2 regions of the Allorhizobium sp. Av2 genome follow, and region 2 is predicted to be linked to the other one. Evidence: predicted binding sites of a transcription regulator. Region 2 holds the regulator's gene; the other holds the start of a gene.
What was found. The regulator HrcA, encoded in region 2, represses chaperone genes, less so after heat shock. The targets are predictions, from matches to a motif close to GTTAGCACTCNCNNNNNGNGAGTGCTAAC.
Positions count from the first base shown of each region.

Region 1: groES (co-chaperone GroES) is a predicted target of HrcA. The motif match lies at 6,007-6,035, and genes of this name have one in related genera.

Region 1 covers NZ_CP192697.1:948,457-957,364, forward strand. The annotation lists gene mctP (monocarboxylate uptake permease MctP) at 1-150, opposite strand, end outside; gene FS819_RS21995 (DUF3311 domain-containing protein) at 140-337, opposite strand; gene FS819_RS22000 (hypothetical protein) at 469-729, opposite strand; gene dapA (4-hydroxy-tetrahydrodipicolinate synthase) at 791-1,708, opposite strand; gene FS819_RS22010 (hypothetical protein) at 1,738-2,016, opposite strand; gene FS819_RS22015 (hypothetical protein) at 2,180-2,494, opposite strand; gene FS819_RS22020 (bifunctional riboflavin kinase/FAD synthetase) at 2,628-3,608, opposite strand; gene FS819_RS22025 (TIGR01459 family HAD-type hydrolase) at 3,619-4,470, opposite strand; gene chrA (chromate efflux transporter) at 4,578-5,927, opposite strand; gene groES (co-chaperone GroES) at 6,093-6,389, shown strand; gene groL (chaperonin GroEL) at 6,459-8,102, shown strand; gene FS819_RS22045 (hypothetical protein) at 8,814-8,908, shown strand, end outside.
Region 2 covers NZ_CP192696.1:386-9,293, reverse strand. The annotation lists gene ptsN (PTS IIA-like nitrogen regulatory protein PtsN) at 1-434, shown strand, start outside; gene grpE (nucleotide exchange factor GrpE) at 740-1,354, opposite strand; gene hrcA (heat-inducible transcriptional repressor HrcA) at 1,454-2,536, opposite strand; gene rph (ribonuclease PH) at 2,824-3,543, shown strand; gene FS819_RS00030 (VOC family protein) at 3,557-3,973, shown strand; gene rdgB (RdgB/HAM1 family non-canonical purine NTP pyrophosphatase) at 3,983-4,627, shown strand; gene hemW (radical SAM family heme chaperone HemW) at 4,634-5,815, shown strand; gene FS819_RS00015 (class I SAM-dependent methyltransferase) at 5,856-6,596, shown strand; gene FS819_RS00010 (DMT family transporter) at 6,607-7,524, opposite strand; gene dnaA (chromosomal replication initiator protein DnaA) at 7,719-8,908, opposite strand, start outside.

The DNA.
Region 1 (8,908 bases), on a different replicon from region 2:
GCCGAATTTGCGCCCGCCAAGCCCCCATTCATCGATATGGGCCATGGTCTCCGGCCTGCGCCAGCGTGAAGCGACAAAACCCATGACGGTGACAAGTGCAAAGAAGAAGATGAAGACGGCCAGCGCCGTCGGATCGATCTCAGTCGTCATTGGGCATGCTCCTGTAGGCGATGTAAATCAGGAGCGATGTCAGGGGCACCCACATCAACTGGTACCAGTAGAAGAATGGAAAGCCGAACAATGAAGGCTCGCGAATATTATAAAATGGAACCCATAATAGGCCGATATACGGAATAACCAGCAGCCAGCAGGCCGCTGTCCAAATACGTTTTTGCATGAAACCCTCTCCCGCAAAAGCAGAGGCGCAACTGCATTGTGCGCCTCAAAGCCCGGCAATCATTTCCGATTCACAGCCGGGCTGCAACCTGAAACCGAAAGCCTTGCGGTCGAAAGAGAAGGAGCGGCCCGTCAGGCCGCAGGCGCGCGGATGTGGTCGCTGGTGAAGCGCCCCAGTTCCACAATCACCGAGGCGGGCGCACGGCAAATTTCATTCATGTGATGATCGCATTCGCTGGCGGCAAACCGCAGGGCGGCCTCTTCCGTTGCAAAAAGACCGCCAACCTGGCCTGCCCGGTCATGGACGACCCACCAACCATGATGATCCCGGCCAATGGTAAAGCGCGGCTCGGTCTTTTTGAAACGTGAAACTTTATCGAGCACATTGCTCATGACGATCATCTCCTGTGAAAAATCGGTTCCTACGAAGAGTCATTGAAAATGGCAGTTCATATTAAGAGGCCTTGGCAGAGGTTTTTGCAGAAACAGTGCCAAGAAGCGTGAGAGCTGCGCGCATCTGGAGCTCCGTCTCGATGCCGACAGGCGTCAAGGGCAAGCGCAATTCCGGACTTAAGCCCAGAATGACACTGAGCCCGAGTTTCGCGGCAGCGATCGGATGTTCGAGTTCCAAAGCTGCGAAAAGCGGCAAAAGCCTGTCCTGAAGCATCCTTGCCGCAGCGCTATTTCCGTAACGAAAGGCATTATGCATGGCGGCCACTTGCCGGGGGGCGATATTGGCGGCAAGCGAAAATGCCCCATGCCCCCCGGCCAGCGCGAAGGCAAGAGCCGTGCGTTCATGACCTGAATAGCAATGCATGCGGACACGGCAGGCAGCAGACAGTTGCGCCGGGCGCGCAATATCGCCAGTGCAATCCACCAGCCCAATGACCGAGGACAGGCGCGCCAGTTTTTCTGCCAGATCGGGCGTGATATCGACAGCGCTTCGTGCGGGGGCGTTGACGATGACCATCGGAAAATCCACGGCTTCCGCGACGGTTTGAAAATGCGCAAACAAGCCCTTCTGTGTCGGCTTGCTATAATAGGGCGTGACCAGAAGAGCTGCGTCGGCACCCAGCGCCTTTGCTTTGAGCGTCAGATCCAGCGTGCTGCGGGTGCAGTTGCTCCCCGTGCCGACGAGAACCGGAACAATGCCATTTGCCGCTTCGACAGCCGTGCGAATGACCGCGATCCGTTCGTCATCGTTCAGGTTGTAAGCTTCACTATTCTCTCCGCAGACCACGAGACCGGACATGCCGGATTGGATCTGCCAGTCAATCAGGCTGACAAGACCGGCATGATCGACTTCGCCATTTCGAAACGGAGTAACGAGATCAGCATAGGCGCCATCGGGCAAACGACGAGGCATAAACATAAAGGGCTCCAAGTGTTCAATAGAACTGGTCAGGCGGGCAGATTGGACCGGGCGACAGCGATCAGCGCCGAAAGAATGGCCGCCGCCCGGTCGCAATGCGTGGCAGAAAACAGCCGATCGGGCTCGCCGTCGCGCACAACGGCAACGCGGCATGACCAGCATCCTGCAGCGGCTTGCAAATTGCGAATTTCGATTTCTGGATTGGCCTTGGCTGCCAGCATCAGCACGGCATCGAGTAGCGCACCGGCGGCGGTCAGCGCGCAGAGCCTCGAATAAAGGCGCGGATCGCTCCGACAGGCCGCGAGCATCGAAAGCTCCCGCACAGCATCCCAGATGTGGTTTTCACGCAAATGAGACGCTTCGGATATGCGCTGAGAAAACGCTTCCAACGAATGTCGGGATTTGTGACAGTGACCCTCAGCGACTTTGTTGCCCAGCATCATCTTAACCTTTCAGTCCAAGCTGCTGCGTTCAGGCAATAATACCAAGGCTCGAAGATGCTGACGCATCCTCGCCTTGAAGGCATTGCAAATATCTCAAATGCATCAGTCGCTTGAGATATTTGCAAACGGAATACGAAGAGTCATCTTCAATGACTCTTCGTATAAGCGCCGCGAATACGGTCACGATGCTGACGATCAGGAATGCCAAAACCATGCTGTTTATCTGCGCCTGGTTTTTCCGAGTCCGCCTCTTGGCCTTGCGATGGGAGCGACGATGGGGAATGCAATAGGCATCCGGCTCGATCGAGGACACGCTAAAAAAGGAAGGGTCGTTGACGATCATGTTCATGCACTCTGTTGGTGACACAAACGATATAGGCGCAGGCGTATAAGTTCTCGATTGGGAATCCGGGAGCGCCATATAAATAAATCATAAAGACAGAGCCGGTCGCCTCCCGGCACGTCAGGCAATGGCATCAAAAGGCGATTTTTCGATCCAGTTCGCCAAGGGGCTTTACACCCGACAGCAATGCCTTTGCCTCTTCCGCATCCTGCCTTATCTGGGCGACCAGCGGATCGAGGCCCTCGAATTTCCACTCATCGCGCAGATGTCCGAAGAAGGAGACACCACAAACCTCGCCGTAGAGATCGCCGGAAAAGTCGAAGACAAAGGTTTCAAGCAGGGCCGCACCATTGTCCGTTACCGTTGGACGATAACCAAAACTGGCGACACCATCATGCAGCGAACCATCGGCCCGGCGCAGGCGCACGGCATAAATGCCGGGACGCAAAGTGGTTTTGGGTGAGAGCGCCATGTTGGCAGTGGGAAAGCCCAGCGTGCGGCCAAGCTGCTGGCCCTTGATAACCTCGGCTTCGACCGTGAAGCGATAGCCGAGCAGGCCAGCCACGTCGCTGATCGCACCCTCGGCCAACAGACCACGAATACGGGTGGAAGAAACCACCTCGGCATTTTCATCGCGGAAGGCATCGAGAAGTGTAACGCCAAAACCGTATTGCGCGCCCATCTCCATCAGGAAGGCCGGGCCGCCTTCGCGCCCCTTGCCGAAATGAAAATCGAAACCCGTCACCACTTGGGCAGCCCCCAGCCAGTCCACCAGCACGGTCTTGACGAAATCCTCGGCGGAACGCTGCGAAAATTCCCGGTCGAATGGATATTCGATCACCGACTGAAACCCCATCGCCTCCAGAAGGCGGGCCTTGAGCGGCGCCGGGGTCAGGCGAAACACCGGGTCCTGTGGGTTGAACACCGCACGGGGATGCGGCTCAAAGGTCAGGACCAAGGCGGGAACGCCGCGTTGCTGTGCCAGCTCCAGCGCGCGGTCGAGTACGCTTTGGTGGCCGCGATGCACGCCATCGAAATTGCCAATGGCAACAACCCCGCCCTTCAGGCTGTCGGGCAGCGGTGTCTTCTTCTCATTGCGGTGAAAAACAGTCATTGTTGTTGTCTCAAGCCAACCGGGGCATCCACCACTTTGGTGTTGCCGCCTCTCGCTCCAGGTAAGCGTTCAGCATAGTCTCGTCTGTCTTGCCGCCCTTGGTGTATTCCGCCGCATGTATGCCGCCGCTAATATAGAGAAGATCAAGGCCGAAGCTAAGCGCGCCCTTCACGTCGGTCGGCATGCCGTCGCCGATGGCGATGATACGGCTGCGGTCAATCGCATTGCCCCGTATTTCCTGCGCTTTCGCCAGGGCCGCCTCATAAATCGGGCTGTGCGGCTTACCAGCATAACGGGTTTCACCACCCATTTCAGCGTATATCGCGGCCAATGCGCCAGCACAGGGGACGAGCCGATGGCCACGCTCCACGATCAGATCGGGGTTGGCAACAATCATCGGAAGTCCGCGTTGGTTCAAGCCGTCAAGCATTCCGCGATAGTCTTCCGGCTGCTCCTCTTCGTCATTGAACAGTCCCGTGCAAATAATGGCGTCGGCCTCGTCTGCCGGAACCAGTTCAACATCGAGCCCCTGAAACAGCGACAGATCCTGGCTCTGCCCGATCAGAAAAGCGCGGCGTGGGGCTTTTTCAATCAATTTTCTCGTCACATCACCGGAAGAAACGATAGCGTCATAGGCCGTTTCCGGGACGCCGATTTGATCAAGCATTATCTTCACACGGTCTGACGGCCGTGAGGCATTGGTAATGAGCACGACGGAAACGCCATCGGCACGGGCCTGCGACAGGGCCTCTCCTGCCGCCGGAAAAGCATCGATTCCATTATGCAAAACGCCCCAGACATCCGACAGGATGACATCGTAACCCTGGGTGATTTCATTGAGCGTATCGATAGGTTTTGCCATGGAATCCGTTGCCTGCTGAAAGAACTGGGGCTGACATGGCAAAGCTGCGCTGCAATTGCAAGAGATTTGCCGGAATGGCCGGGTTTTCAGCGACGTTCCGACGCTGATCACACGGCTTCAAGATTCCACAGCACTCCAGCCACAGCCGTCAGCCCCAACACGGTTACCATGCCGATCTTCAACCGTATCAAGAGAAGCGCCGAGCCTGCGAACAAAAGCAGAGACGGGATGTCGAGCGAAGCAAGGTGCGGCCACCAGAGGCCTGGAGCCCGCTCGCCCGGCCATAAGGTGCTGAACGGAATGCGGCCCACTTTCGCAAACAGCACATGCAGCCCGAACCAGACCGCGAGATTGCCGATCACCCCGACCACAGCGGCGGTAATGGCCGAAAGCGCTCCATCCGCCAGCCTGTTACCGCGCAAACGCTCAATCAACGGCGCCCCGGCGAAGATGAAGACAAAGCTTGGCACGAAGGTCGCCCAAGCCGTCAGCAGCGCCCCGGCCACGCCCGAGATCAGTGGCATTACACTATCCGCATCACGAAACGCCGCGAGGAAGCCGACAAAGGATAGGACTAGGACCAGCGGTCCCGGCGTGGTTTCGGCTAGCGCCAGGCCATCGACCATCTCACCGGGGCGCAGCCATTGATAATGCTCCACGGCCACCTGCGCCACATAAGCCAAAACGGCATAGGCCCCGCCGAAGGTAACAAGCGCCATGCGGGCGAAAAACAGGAAGATCTCGGTGAGCCGCGCGCTGCCATCAAACAGCGCCAGCACGGCCAGCGGCGCCAGCCACAGGCCTACCCATCCGAGGAAAGACAGCGCCATATGCCACCAGTTCAGCGGTATTTTCACTGTGGCAGGCTCTGATATTGGGACGGGCTGCCCATAGGCGCGGATCAGCCCGGCCAGGGCCGCGAGCAGGACGACGACAGGAAAGGGTAGCGCCAGACAAAACAGCGCGAGAAAGGCGAATACTGCGACAAGCCGGTGAAAGGTTGATTTCAGCGCCCGACCGCCAATGCGGAGCAGCGCTTGCAGGACGATCGCCAGCACCGCAGCCTTCAACCCGAAAAACAGACCCGAAACCCAGGCAATGTCGTGGTAGAGCGCATAGGCCGCAGAAAGACCGATCATCACCGCCAGGCCAGGCAAGACGAAAAGCAACCCGGCAATCAGCCCACCACGAATTCCGCCGTTCAACCAGCCGATATAGGTGGCGAGCTGTTGAGCCTCAGGCCCCGGCAAAAGCATGCAGTAATTCAACGCATGCAGGAAACGCGCTTCGGTAAGCCAGCGTTTTTCATCGACGACGATACGATGCATCAGGGCGATCTGTGCGGCAGGACCACCAAAGCTCAACAGGCCGACCGACCAGAATGCGGCACAGATCGTCCCCAATGGCACAACCGGAACATGCTCTTGCCCTTTTGCCATGTCAGAGAGTTCCGTCATGCGCCCGTCGTCCCTTTAAGGCATATATTTTTTGAACGGCGTCCTTGACTCAGTCAGAGGCCGTGCTTATCTCAGGCTCGCTAGCACTCAAACAGACAGAGTGCTAACAATATCCATGCGGGGCCGTTTCGGCCCGCGAATGTCATTTGATCGAGGGATTAGACAATGGCAAGCACCAATTTCCGCCCGCTGCACGACCGCGTTGTTGTTAAGCGCGTTGAGTCCGAAGAAAAGACAAAGGGCGGCATTATCATTCCTGACACCGCCAAGGAAAAGCCAGCTGAAGGCGAAATCATCGCTGTCGGCCCAGGCGTTCGCGACGACAAGGGTGCGCTCGTTGCCCTGGACGTCAAGGTTGGCGACCGCGTTCTGTTCGGCAAGTGGTCCGGCACCGAAGTCAAGCTCGATGGCGTTGACCTGCTGATCATGAAGGAAGCCGACATCATGGGCGTAATCGGCTGATTTAGCCTGATCACCCCTTCTTCCTTTTAGACAATTCACCAATGGGTTAGACACCCGGGAGTTTGAAAAATGGCTGCTAAAGAAATCAAGTTTGGCCGCACTGCGCGCGAAAAGATGCTGCACGGCGTTGATATCCTCGCTGACGCTGTCAAGGTCACGCTCGGCCCCAAGGGTCGTAACGTTATCATCGACAAGTCGTTCGGCGCTCCGCGCATCACCAAGGACGGTGTATCGGTTGCCAAGGAAATCGAACTGGAAGACAAGTTCGAAAACATGGGCGCCCAGATGGTTCGGGAAGTTGCTTCCAAGACCAACGACATCGCAGGCGACGGCACCACCACGGCTACCGTTCTGGCCCAGGCTATCGTGCGCGAAGGCAACAAGGCTGTTGCTGCCGGCATGAACCCAATGGACCTGAAGCGCGGCATCGATCTGGCTGTTGCTGAAGTTGTGAAGGACCTTCAGGCCAAGGCCAAGAAGATCTCCACTTCTGAAGAAGTTGCTCAGGTTGGCACGATCTCTGCAAACGGCGACACGCAGGTCGGTAAAGACATTGCTGAAGCCATGCAAAAGGTTGGCAACGAAGGTGTTATCACCGTCGAAGAAGCCAAGACCGCTGAAACCGAACTTGAAGTCGTTGAAGGCATGCAGTTCGACCGCGGTTACCTGTCGCCTTACTTCGTCACCAACCCTGAAAAGATGGTTGCTGACCTGGAAGACGCATACGTTCTGCTGCACGAAAAGAAGCTCTCCAACTTGCAGGCTATGCTGCCAGTTCTGGAAGCTGTTGTGCAGACCGGTAAGCCACTCGTCATCATCGCTGAAGACGTTGAAGGCGAAGCTCTTGCAACGCTGGTTGTTAACAAGCTGCGTGGCGGCCTGAAGATTGCTGCTGTCAAGGCTCCTGGCTTCGGCGATCGCCGCAAGGCTATGCTGGAAGACATCGCTATCCTGACCGGTGGTACTGTTATTTCCGAAGACCTCGGCATCAAGCTCGAAACTGTCACCCTCGACATGCTCGGCCGCGCCAAGAAGATCTCCATCACCAAGGAAAACACCACCATCGTTGATGGCGCTGGTCAGAAGTCCGACATCGAAGGCCGCGTTGCCCAGATCAAGGCTCAGATCGAAGAAACCTCTTCTGATTACGACCGCGAAAAGCTTCAGGAACGTCTGGCCAAGCTGGCTGGCGGCGTTGCCGTAATCCGCGTTGGCGGCTCTACGGAAATCGAAGTCAAGGAACGCAAGGACCGCATCGACGACGCTCTGAACGCAACACGCGCTGCTGTTCAGGAAGGCATCGTTCCTGGCGGCGGTACAGCTCTGCTGCGCTCCTCCACCAAGATCACCGTTAAGGGTGTAAACGACGACCAGGAAGCTGGCATCAACATCGTTCGCCGCGCTTTGCAGTCCCTGGTTCGCCAGATTGCAACAAACGCTGGTGACGAAGCTTCGATCATCGTTGGCAAGATCCTCGACAAGGACAACGACAACTACGGCTACAATGCCCAGACCGGCGAGTTTGGTGACATGATTGCCATGGGTATCGTTGACCCGGTTAAGGTTGTTCGCACAGCTCTGCAGAACGCAGCTTCGGTTGCTTCCCTGCTGATCACCACGGAAGCCATGATTGCTGAACTGCCGAAGAAGGATTCGGCTGGCGGCGGCATGCCTGACATGGGCGGCATGGGTGGCATGGGTGGCATGATGTAATAAGGCGCAAGCCTTATTACTGAAGACCCCTTGCAGCCTGGCCTATGCTCTTTAAGTCGTTCAGCGCGTCAAGCGCGCTGAACTGGCGGCATGGGCGGTATGATGTAATAACGCGGAAGCCTTATTGCTCAAACGCTTGATACAGTTCAGACTCTCTACAAGGGCGGCTTTTAAAGTCGCCCTTTTGCTGTTTAAAAGGACTTACGCCCGCGTGTCCGAAAAAGATTTTTTTGAATATTGCTTCACCTGTTGTTGAGGGCGCGAGCAATCCACAGCGCAACTTGAATGCCATCATCGGATGGAGCCAAGAGTAGCTTTCTGGCCATTTCGACTGAGGATACTGCCAGGGATGCTGGATTTATTATTTTTCTTCGGCTTCCTCATGAAATAGAAAATCCATTTCATTTAAAAGAACGCTTAAATTTAACTTTTTTTTACCAATTTTCCTCAGTATATGAATCACATTCATTATTTATAACGCATGGCACGCTGAAGCCCGCTGCAATGTTTTGAAGGTGGGGCATTGTCGCACGGAAAAAACGCGAGCTTCAGAAGAAAAGAATAAGCGTGAGATCCGTGAAAGTTTGACGTAGCCGTTCGTCCTTGGCTGCAAAAACGCATCCTGCTTTTGCGGCATTGGTCTCGAAAAGAAGAAGCCCAGATCAATATTTGGATCGTGCCGGTTGAACAATACGTCTGATGGGGAATGTCTTGTTTAAAATTGCGGGATTGACGCAAACGGCAGACGCCGAAGAGATTGCCGATAACAACGGCATCGGCAGTTGGACCTTGCCTTACGGCCTTAT
Region 2 (8,908 bases):
CGATATTGCCCGTCCTCAGGGTCAATTCCAAAAAACAACTTCTCCAGGAACTGGCTGCCAAAGCCTCGAAACTGATCGGTATTCCCGAGCGGGAAATCTTCGACGTCATCCTGCAACGGGAAAAGCTCGGCTCCACCGGTGTCGGCAATGGCATTGCCATTCCCCATGGCAAGCTGACGAGCATTTCCACCATTCAAGGCGTTTTCGCCCGCCTGGAAACGCCAATCGATTTTGAAGCGCTGGACGAGCAGCCCGTCGATCTGGTCTTCCTGCTTCTGGCACCCGAAGGGGCCGGTGCCGATCATTTGAAAGCCTTGTCGCGCATCGCCCGCGTGCTTCGCGATCAGGACCTGGTTGCCAAGCTGCGCGCCAGCGACAGCGCCACCGCCATCTATACCTTCCTGAACCAGGACCAGGCCTCGAACGCCGCCTGACCGCTCTTCATTTAACGTATAGTTTCACACAAAAAGCGCCGCGCATCACTGCGCAGCGCTTTCTCTTTTTCCTGTAAAAGAAAAGGGGCAGGCCTTGCTCGAAAACCTGCCTACAGCGCTTCTCATCATATATGGCGCACAAAGGTCCGCTTTAGCGCTTTATATCTGCTGCATAATTTTCTCTTTAAACCGATCCCGGTTTAAAGAATTATGCAGTAGTTCAATTTGAACCAGACAGGCTCTCGATTCTGTTGTTTTCGTTTGCCTTTTCGGGAAAACCGGACACCACTTTTCCCTGACAAACTCTAGGCATCGGCAGACTGAGCGGCCTCTGCCTTGGGGCCACCCTTGGCAACGCCAACCATAGCCGGACGCAGCACCCGATCGCCAATGGTATAGCCGGGCTGAACAACCTGCACGACCGTATTGTTGGGCACTTGCGGATTGGGAATTTCGAACATCGCCTGATGGAAATTCGGATCGAATTTCTGGCCTTCCGGCTCGATCTTGCGGACACCGTGGCGCTCGAGCGTCGACAGCATCGCCCGCTCGGTCATCTCGACACCTTCGATCAATGCCGTCAGGCCGGCTTGCGCCTCCTCCTTGGCTTCATCAGGGACAGCGTCGATGGCGCGGCGCAGATTGTCGGACACGGCCAGCATGTCACGGGCAAAAGCGGTGACCGCATAGGACTTGGCATCCTTGACATCGCGCTCGGTGCGGCGGCGCAGATTGTCCATTTCAGCCGCCAGACGCAGGAAGCGATCACGCAACTCCGCATTTTCAGCCTGCAGGGCTGCTGTCGGGTCATTATCCTGCCCGGCATCCTCAGCGGTCGAATTGGTCTCTTCCTGTACCTGGGGTTCAATCTGCGCGTCTGCGGCAGCGTCAGGTCCGTTTTTAGCTGTTTCGTCGGTCATGACGTTCTCCGAAATACTGTTTCTCGTCCGGCCCCGATATCAGGGTTCGGCGGCAAAAAATCAAGGGTCGAGTGATGATCTCATGTGGTGTTGCTAAGGTCAGTGGCCGCTGCGGGTCATCTTGGCCATCACCTGGGCGGTATAATCCACCATCGGCACGATACGGGAATAGTTGAGGCGGGTCGGACCGATCACGCCGACGGCCCCGACAATCCTGTCGTCGCCGTCGCGGTAGGGCGCAACGATCAGCGACGACCCGGAAAGCGAAAACAGCTTGTTCTCCGAACCGATGAAAATTCTGACACCCGGCCCGCTTTCGGCCAGATTGAGGATCTCGATCAGGCTTTCCTTACGCTCCAGATCATCAAACAGCAGCCGCAGCCGATCAACATCCTCGACGCCCGCCAGACCTTCCAGCAGATTGGCGCGGCCACGCACGATCAACCGGGTCGGTTTGTCGCCCTCGCCGCCGGACCAGACCGCCAGCCCACGCTGCACGAGATCCTGGGAGAGAACATCCAGTTCGCTGGCCACCTGATCCTTCAACTGCACCAGCTGGCCGCGCACTTCATGCAGCGTCTGGCCGGACAGATGCGCATTGAGGAAATTGGCCGCCTCGGTCAGTTGCGAGGCGGTAATGCCCGCCGGGAGTTCGATGATCCGGTTTTCGACCTGGTTAAACTCACCGACCAGCACTGCCAGCGCCTTGGTCGGCTCCAGTCGGATGAATTCGACGTGTTTCAGCACCGGATCGGATTTCGCCGCCACCACCAGGCCCGCACCACGCGACAGGCCAGACAGCATACGGCTGGCCTCGTTATAGAGCGTTTCCATCGGCTGGTCTTCCGAGGAGCGCATCTGCCGTTCGATCGAGCCGCGATCTTGCTCCGACAAGCGACCGACCTGCATGAAAGCATCGACAAAAAAACGCAATCCCGTCTGGGTTGGCAAACGCCCAGCACTGATATGGGGGGAATAGATCAGGCCGAGCTCTTCCAGGTCGCTCATCACATTGCGCACCGAGGCGGGCGACAGCGACATCGGCAGAATGCGCGACAGATTGCGCGAGCCAAGCGGTTCACCGGATTCCAGATAGGTCTCGACAATGCGGCGAAAGATCTCCCTGGATCGCTCATCCAGTGCCATTGACACATCGCCTGCGGTAATTGGGTTTTTCCCCATTTCGCTCATGTTTGCTGCTGCACCTATCCTTAATATAGCTGCTGATTGACCAATCACAACGGCTTTTGGTGAGGAAGCGCCGGTTTGAGCGGACCATACCGGCTTTTCCTTTGCAAAACCGTCAAACCACTCGTAGAAGGCAGCCAGGACGCCAAGCAGGACTGGAAATGCCCCGGACAGATTTCCGGGCCAGATCTGCCCAGAACGGCCCAGACGGGCATTGAAACGAAAATAAGCGGACAGAGGTTGGTGTGCCAGCCAGTGACTGCTCGACCGAGGAGACGGAAATGCGACCTTCAGGCAGAAAAACCGACCAGATGCGCAAGATATCGTTCGAGCGCAATTTTTCCAAACATGCCGAAGGCTCCTGTCTCGTCAAGTTTGGCGATACCCATGTCCTGTGCACGGCAAGCCTCGAAGATCGCACTCCGCCCTGGCTGCGCAACACAGGCAAGGGCTGGGTGACAGCCGAATACGGCATGCTGCCGCGCGCCACCGGCGAGCGAATGAAGCGTGAAGCGTCCTCCGGCAAGCAGAGCGGTCGCACCCAGGAAATCCAACGGCTGATTGGTCGTTCACTGCGCGCCGTGGTCGATCTGGAAGCCCTAGGCGAACGGCAGATCTCGCTCGATTGCGATGTGATCCAGGCCGATGGCGGCACCCGCACAGCCTCGATTACCGGCGCATGGATTGCCTTGCACGATTGCCTGAAATGGATGGAATCGCGCAACATCATCAAGGTGGACCGGGTGCTGAAGGACCATGTCGCGGCGATTTCCTGCGGTATTTTCGCCGCCCAGCCGGTGATTGACCTGGATTACCTGGAGGACTCTGCCGCCGAAACCGATGCCAATTTCGTCATGACCGGCACAGGCGGCATTGTCGAGATCCAGGGCACCGCCGAAGGCAAGCCGTTCAGCCAGGAAGAATTCCTGACCCTTCTCGGCCTTGCCCAGACAGGCATTGCCGAATTGGTGGACCTGCAAAAACAGGCGATTGCCGGATAAAGAGAGCATCATAATGGCCACAAGCATTGAAGGCATTCTGGAAACCTCACTGTATGTCGATGATCTCGACGCGGCAGAGCGTTTCTATGCCGGCCTGCTCGGCCTTGAGGTGATCATCAGCCAGCCGGGGCGTCATGTGTTCCTGCGCTGTGGGCCGGGCGTTCTGCTGCTGTTTAATGCAGCCGAAACCATCAAGCCCGCAGAGCCCGACGCTCTGCCGGTGCCAGCCCATGGTGCCGTCGGGCCAGGTCATGCCTGCTTTCGGATGGACGGTGCGGCAATGGATGGTATGGCGTCACGGTTGTTGAGCCATGGCATCGCCATAGAGGCGGATTTTCTCTGGCCGAATGGTGCGCGTTCAATATATTTCCGCGACCCAGCGGGCAATAGTCTGGAATGCGCCGAAGCCCGGCTTTGGCAGATTGAATAGGATCGGATGATGCGCAAACTCGATACCAGAACCATTGTCGTTGCCAGCCACAATGCCGGCAAGATCGCAGAGATTGCCGACCTGATCGGCCCGTTTGGTTTTACGGCCAAATCGGCCAAGGAGCTTGGCTTCATCGAGCCGGACGAAACCGGCACGACATTCGAGGAAAACGCTGCGATCAAGGCACTGGCTTCGGCCAAAGCCTCTGGCCTGCCAGCGCTGTCGGACGATTCCGGTCTGGTCATCGATGCGTTGGATGGTGCGCCGGGTGTCTATACCGCCAATTGGGCCGAGCGCGAGGATGGCAGCCGCGATTTTGCCATGGCGATGGAAAAGGTCGAGCAGGCCCTTCAAGAAAAGGGTGCCGCCACGCCTGAGCGCCGGACGGCGCGTTTCGTCAGCGTGCTGTGTCTGGGCTGGCCCGATGGCCATACCGAGTTTTTCCGGGGTGAAGTGGAAGGTGTGGTCGCCTGGCCGCCCCGCGGCACATCCGGCTTCGGCTATGACCCGATCTTCCAACCAGACGGATTTTCAACCACGTTCGGCGAAATGACCTCGGAAGAAAAACACGGATGGAAGCCGGGCGATGCGCAAGCGCTGTCGCACCGGGCGCGCGCTTTTAAGCTTTTCGTCGAAACCTGCCTGAACGCCTGAGGATTTATGGCCGAGCCAACGTCGCTTCTCCTTCCAGACACCGGCGAACCGGGCTTTGGCATCTATATTCACTGGCCGTTCTGCGCGGCCAAATGCCCCTATTGTGACTTCAACAGCCATGTCCGCCACCAGAAGGTCGACCAGCCGGGCTTCACGGCAGCTTTCCTGAAGGAAATGGAGACGATGCGGGCCATGAGCGGCCCCAAGACCGTTACCAGCATCTTCCTCGGCGGCGGTACGCCTTCGCTGATGGACCCGGCCACGGTGGGTGCCATCCTGGACGGAATCGCCCGCTACTGGACCGTGCCGCGTGGCATCGAGATCACCATGGAAGCCAATCCGACCAGCGTCGAAGCCGAACGGTTTCGGGGCTATCGGTCAGCTGGCGTCAACCGGGTGTCGCTCGGCGTGCAAGCGCTCAATGATGCCGATCTGAAATTTCTGGGCCGGATGCATTCGGTGGAGGATGCACTGAAAGCCGTCCGGCTGGCACGCGAGATTTTCCCGCGCATGTCCTTCGACCTGATCTATGCCCGTCCCAATCAGACGATTGCCGATTGGGATGCCGAGTTGAAGCTGGCGATTTCCTATGCGGTGGACCATCTGTCGCTCTATCAGCTGACCATCGAGGAAGGCACGCCATTCTTCGGCCTGCACAAGGCTGGCAAGATCATTACACCCGATGAGGAACATGCGGCCCAGCTCTATGAGGCGACGCAGGAGATCACCGAGCGCGAAGGCCTGCCCGCCTATGAGGTTTCCAACCATGCGCGGCCCGGCGCCGAGAGCCGTCACAACCTGACCTATTGGCGCTATGGTGATTATGCCGGTATTGGCCCTGGCGCCCATGGACGGCTGACGCAGGGCCATGAAAAACTGGCGACTGCGACTGAAAAACACCCGGAAACCTGGCTTTCAGCGGTCGAACAGAACGGCCACGGCATGGTCATCCAGGACGCGCTGGGTTCCGAAGAACAGTCCGACGAATTGCTGCTGATGGGCCTCAGGCTGCGCGAAGGCGTCGATCTCGCCCGTTGGCAGCAATTGTCCGGTCGCGATCCGGACCCGGTCCGCGAACAATTTTTACTGGAACACGGATTTATCGAACGTCTCGGCAATTCCCGGCTGCGCTGCACGCCAAAAGGCATGCTGGTTCTGGATGCCGTCGTGGCAGATCTCGCCTGCTGAGCAATCATAAACAGACGCAAGGATAGAGGGAGAAGCGTCAATGCCCGTAGATGATGCCTTTGCGCTGTACGACATGGCCGTTTTCTATGACAGCTTCAACATTCATGGCGAAGACGGGGATTTCTACGAGGCCTATCCAAAAACGCCCTGCCGAATTCTCGATATCGGCTGCGGCACAGGCTCGGTGACGCTCCGGCTGGCAAGACGCGGCCATCAGGTGACAGGGATCGATCCCGCGCCGGGCATGTTGGCTCTGGCAAAAGCCAAAGATAAGGAAGGGTTGGTGCGCTGGATTGCCGCCAATGCCTTCGATCTCAATCTCGATAGAGAGCAATTCGATCTGATCATCATGACCGGCCATGTCTTTCAGGTCTTTCTCGATGATGAAGAAACCCTTCTGGCGCTCACCAATGCCCGCCGCCATCTCTCGCCGGGTGGACAGATGATCATCGAGAGCCGCAACCCGCTGCTGCGCGCCTGGGAAGGATGGACCGAAGCCACAACCCGCAACACAGCGCAGGTGCCTGGTATCGGCCCGGTCGAGGTTTTCTATCAGGTCGACAGGATCGAAGGGGAGCATGTCACCTTTGACGCGACATTCACGCTGCTGGAGACAGGTGAACAGCGGATCAGTCGCAGTTGCCTGCGTTTCCCCGGTCGCGGCAAGGTCGAACAGCTGTTCAAGGCAGCCGGGTTCAAGAGCATCGACATGCTCGGCTGGTGGGATGGCCGCAGCTTTGAGCCGACCAGCCCGGAAATCATTGCCATCGCCAGCGTCTGAGGCCAGATTGTCAGGCGACTGCCCGCTGGCGAAGCCGACGCCATAGCCTGCCATCGATGGCGGCAAGTCCGAGCGCAATCAAGACCATGCCGACCAGATGGCGTGGGGCGACCTGATCTCCCAGCACCAAGGCACCCAGCAGAATGGCGCTGGGGGGAATGAGGATGGTGACCAGCATCAGGTTGGTGGCACCAGCCGTCGACAATATCCGGAAAAACAGCACATAGCCGACAGCGGTGGATAGCAATGCCAGTCCCAGCAGAGCCGCAATGCTATCAAGACCGGGAACGGGCAAGGTCCAGGGGGCATCGACCATCAGCGTAATCGGCAGAAGGACAACCGTAGCCGCCGTCACCTGCCCCGCGGCGGGCAAGAGAGGGGCTAATCCCATCGCCTTGAAGCGCCGCCCGAAAAGACCAGCAAAGGCATAGGAAACTGCCGCCAGCATCACGGCCAACTCGCCCCAGAGATCCGCGCCGAGATGTCCGAGCACGGCGGGACCGATCATAACCGCGACCCCTGCAACCCCGATCAACACGCCAGCCAACCGGTTGGCGGTCAGCTTCTCATCGGTGGTCAGAAAATGCGCGATGATCACTCCAAACAGTGGCGTCGTCGCGTTGAAAATCGCCGCCAGCCCGACGGGAATATGGGTCTGGCCCCAGACAATAAGCGTGAAGGGAATAACATTGTTGAGAAGGCCCATGCCAAGGAAGGCAAGCCAGACCTCGGCCCTGCGCGGAACCGGCTGGCCCGACAGGCGGACGATGATCCACAGCGCCATCGCGGCAAGCGCAACACGGGCGGTAACGATGGTCAGCGGCGGCCAGACCTTCACCAGAATGCCGATGAACAGAAAGGAGCCGCCCCATAGCACCGAAAGCACCAGCAGCATCGCCCACTCCTGAGCACCCATCTGTTTTTGCATAACCAGCCTCTCACCATGTCTCTTTATCGAAGATGGTTATTGCGCTTTTGAAGCGGGGTCGCCACCCGTTTCTTGCAGATTGACCACCAAGTCCTCTCTGTCAATCATAAGAAAACAGCGCCATTCGTCAGTGATGACAAATGGCGCTGTGATCTCCAAAAAGCATAGGGGGGCCAAGCGAGGCGACGATCCGATTACTCGTTGATCAGGCGGCGCAGCAGCTCGATTTCCTGCGACAATTTCTGGTCGCCGGAGATCAATTCCTCAATCTTGCGCACGGCATGCAGCACCGTGGTGTGATCGCGGCCACCGAAACGACGGCCGATTTCCGGGAAGGAGCGGGGCGTCAGGGTCTTGGACAGATACATGGCGATCTGGCGCGGCTTGACGATGACCCGGGTGCGGCGGTTGGAAACCAGTTCCTGGCGCGACACATTGTAATGGCGGGCAACAACGCGCTGGATGTCTTCAATGCGCACCCGCTTCTGTTCGGCAGCACCGACCAAGTGGGCCAGCAGTTCATCGACGCGCTCAATGGTCATATTGGCTTCGAATGAACGGCGGAACAGCAGCTGGTTGAACGCACCTTCCAGATCGCGGCCAGAACTGGCGACATTGCGGGCCACATGGGCAATGATCTCGGCTGGAATTTCCAGGCTCGGATCTTCTTTCTTGGCGAGCGCCAACCTTGTCTTCAGCATGTCGAGGCGCATGTCGTAATCAGGCGCTTCCATCTCGATGGCAACGCCACCTTGCAAACGCGAGCGAACGCGCTGATCAAGCGATTCCAGCTCCCACGGCGCCCGGTCGGCAGCCACGACAACCTGCTTGGCGCTGTCGAGCAGCATGTTCAGCAAGTGACAGAACTCATGCTGAATGGTTTTACCTTGCAGAAACTGCATGTCGTCGATGATCAGCAGGTCGATGTTGCGCAGCGAGTCCTTCAAAGTCAGAGCATCGTTGTCGCGGATGGCGGTGGCAAAGCGCCACATGAAATATTCCGCCGTCAGATAGACAACGCGCGGAGCCCGAGGGCTATGGATGGCTGCATTGGCGATCGCCTGGAGCAAATGCGTCTTGCCCAGACCGACCGACGAATGAATGAACAACGGATTGAAGCGTACGGCGCCTGCACCGGCTTCAGCAATGGTCTTGGCGGCGGCAACCGCCACCCGGTTAGACGCGCCTTCGACGAAACCATCGAACGTATAGCGGCTGTCGAGCGGCGAACCGAACAACGGTCCCTGTACGGGAGCGCGCTGCGGTGCTGCGGCATTGGCGATGGCAGGTGCCATCTGGCCAATGCTTTGCGGCACCTGACGCTTCTGGGCAGACGACAGGGAGGGCTCGACGGCCCGGTCTTCGACAACCGGCGCCCGGCTAT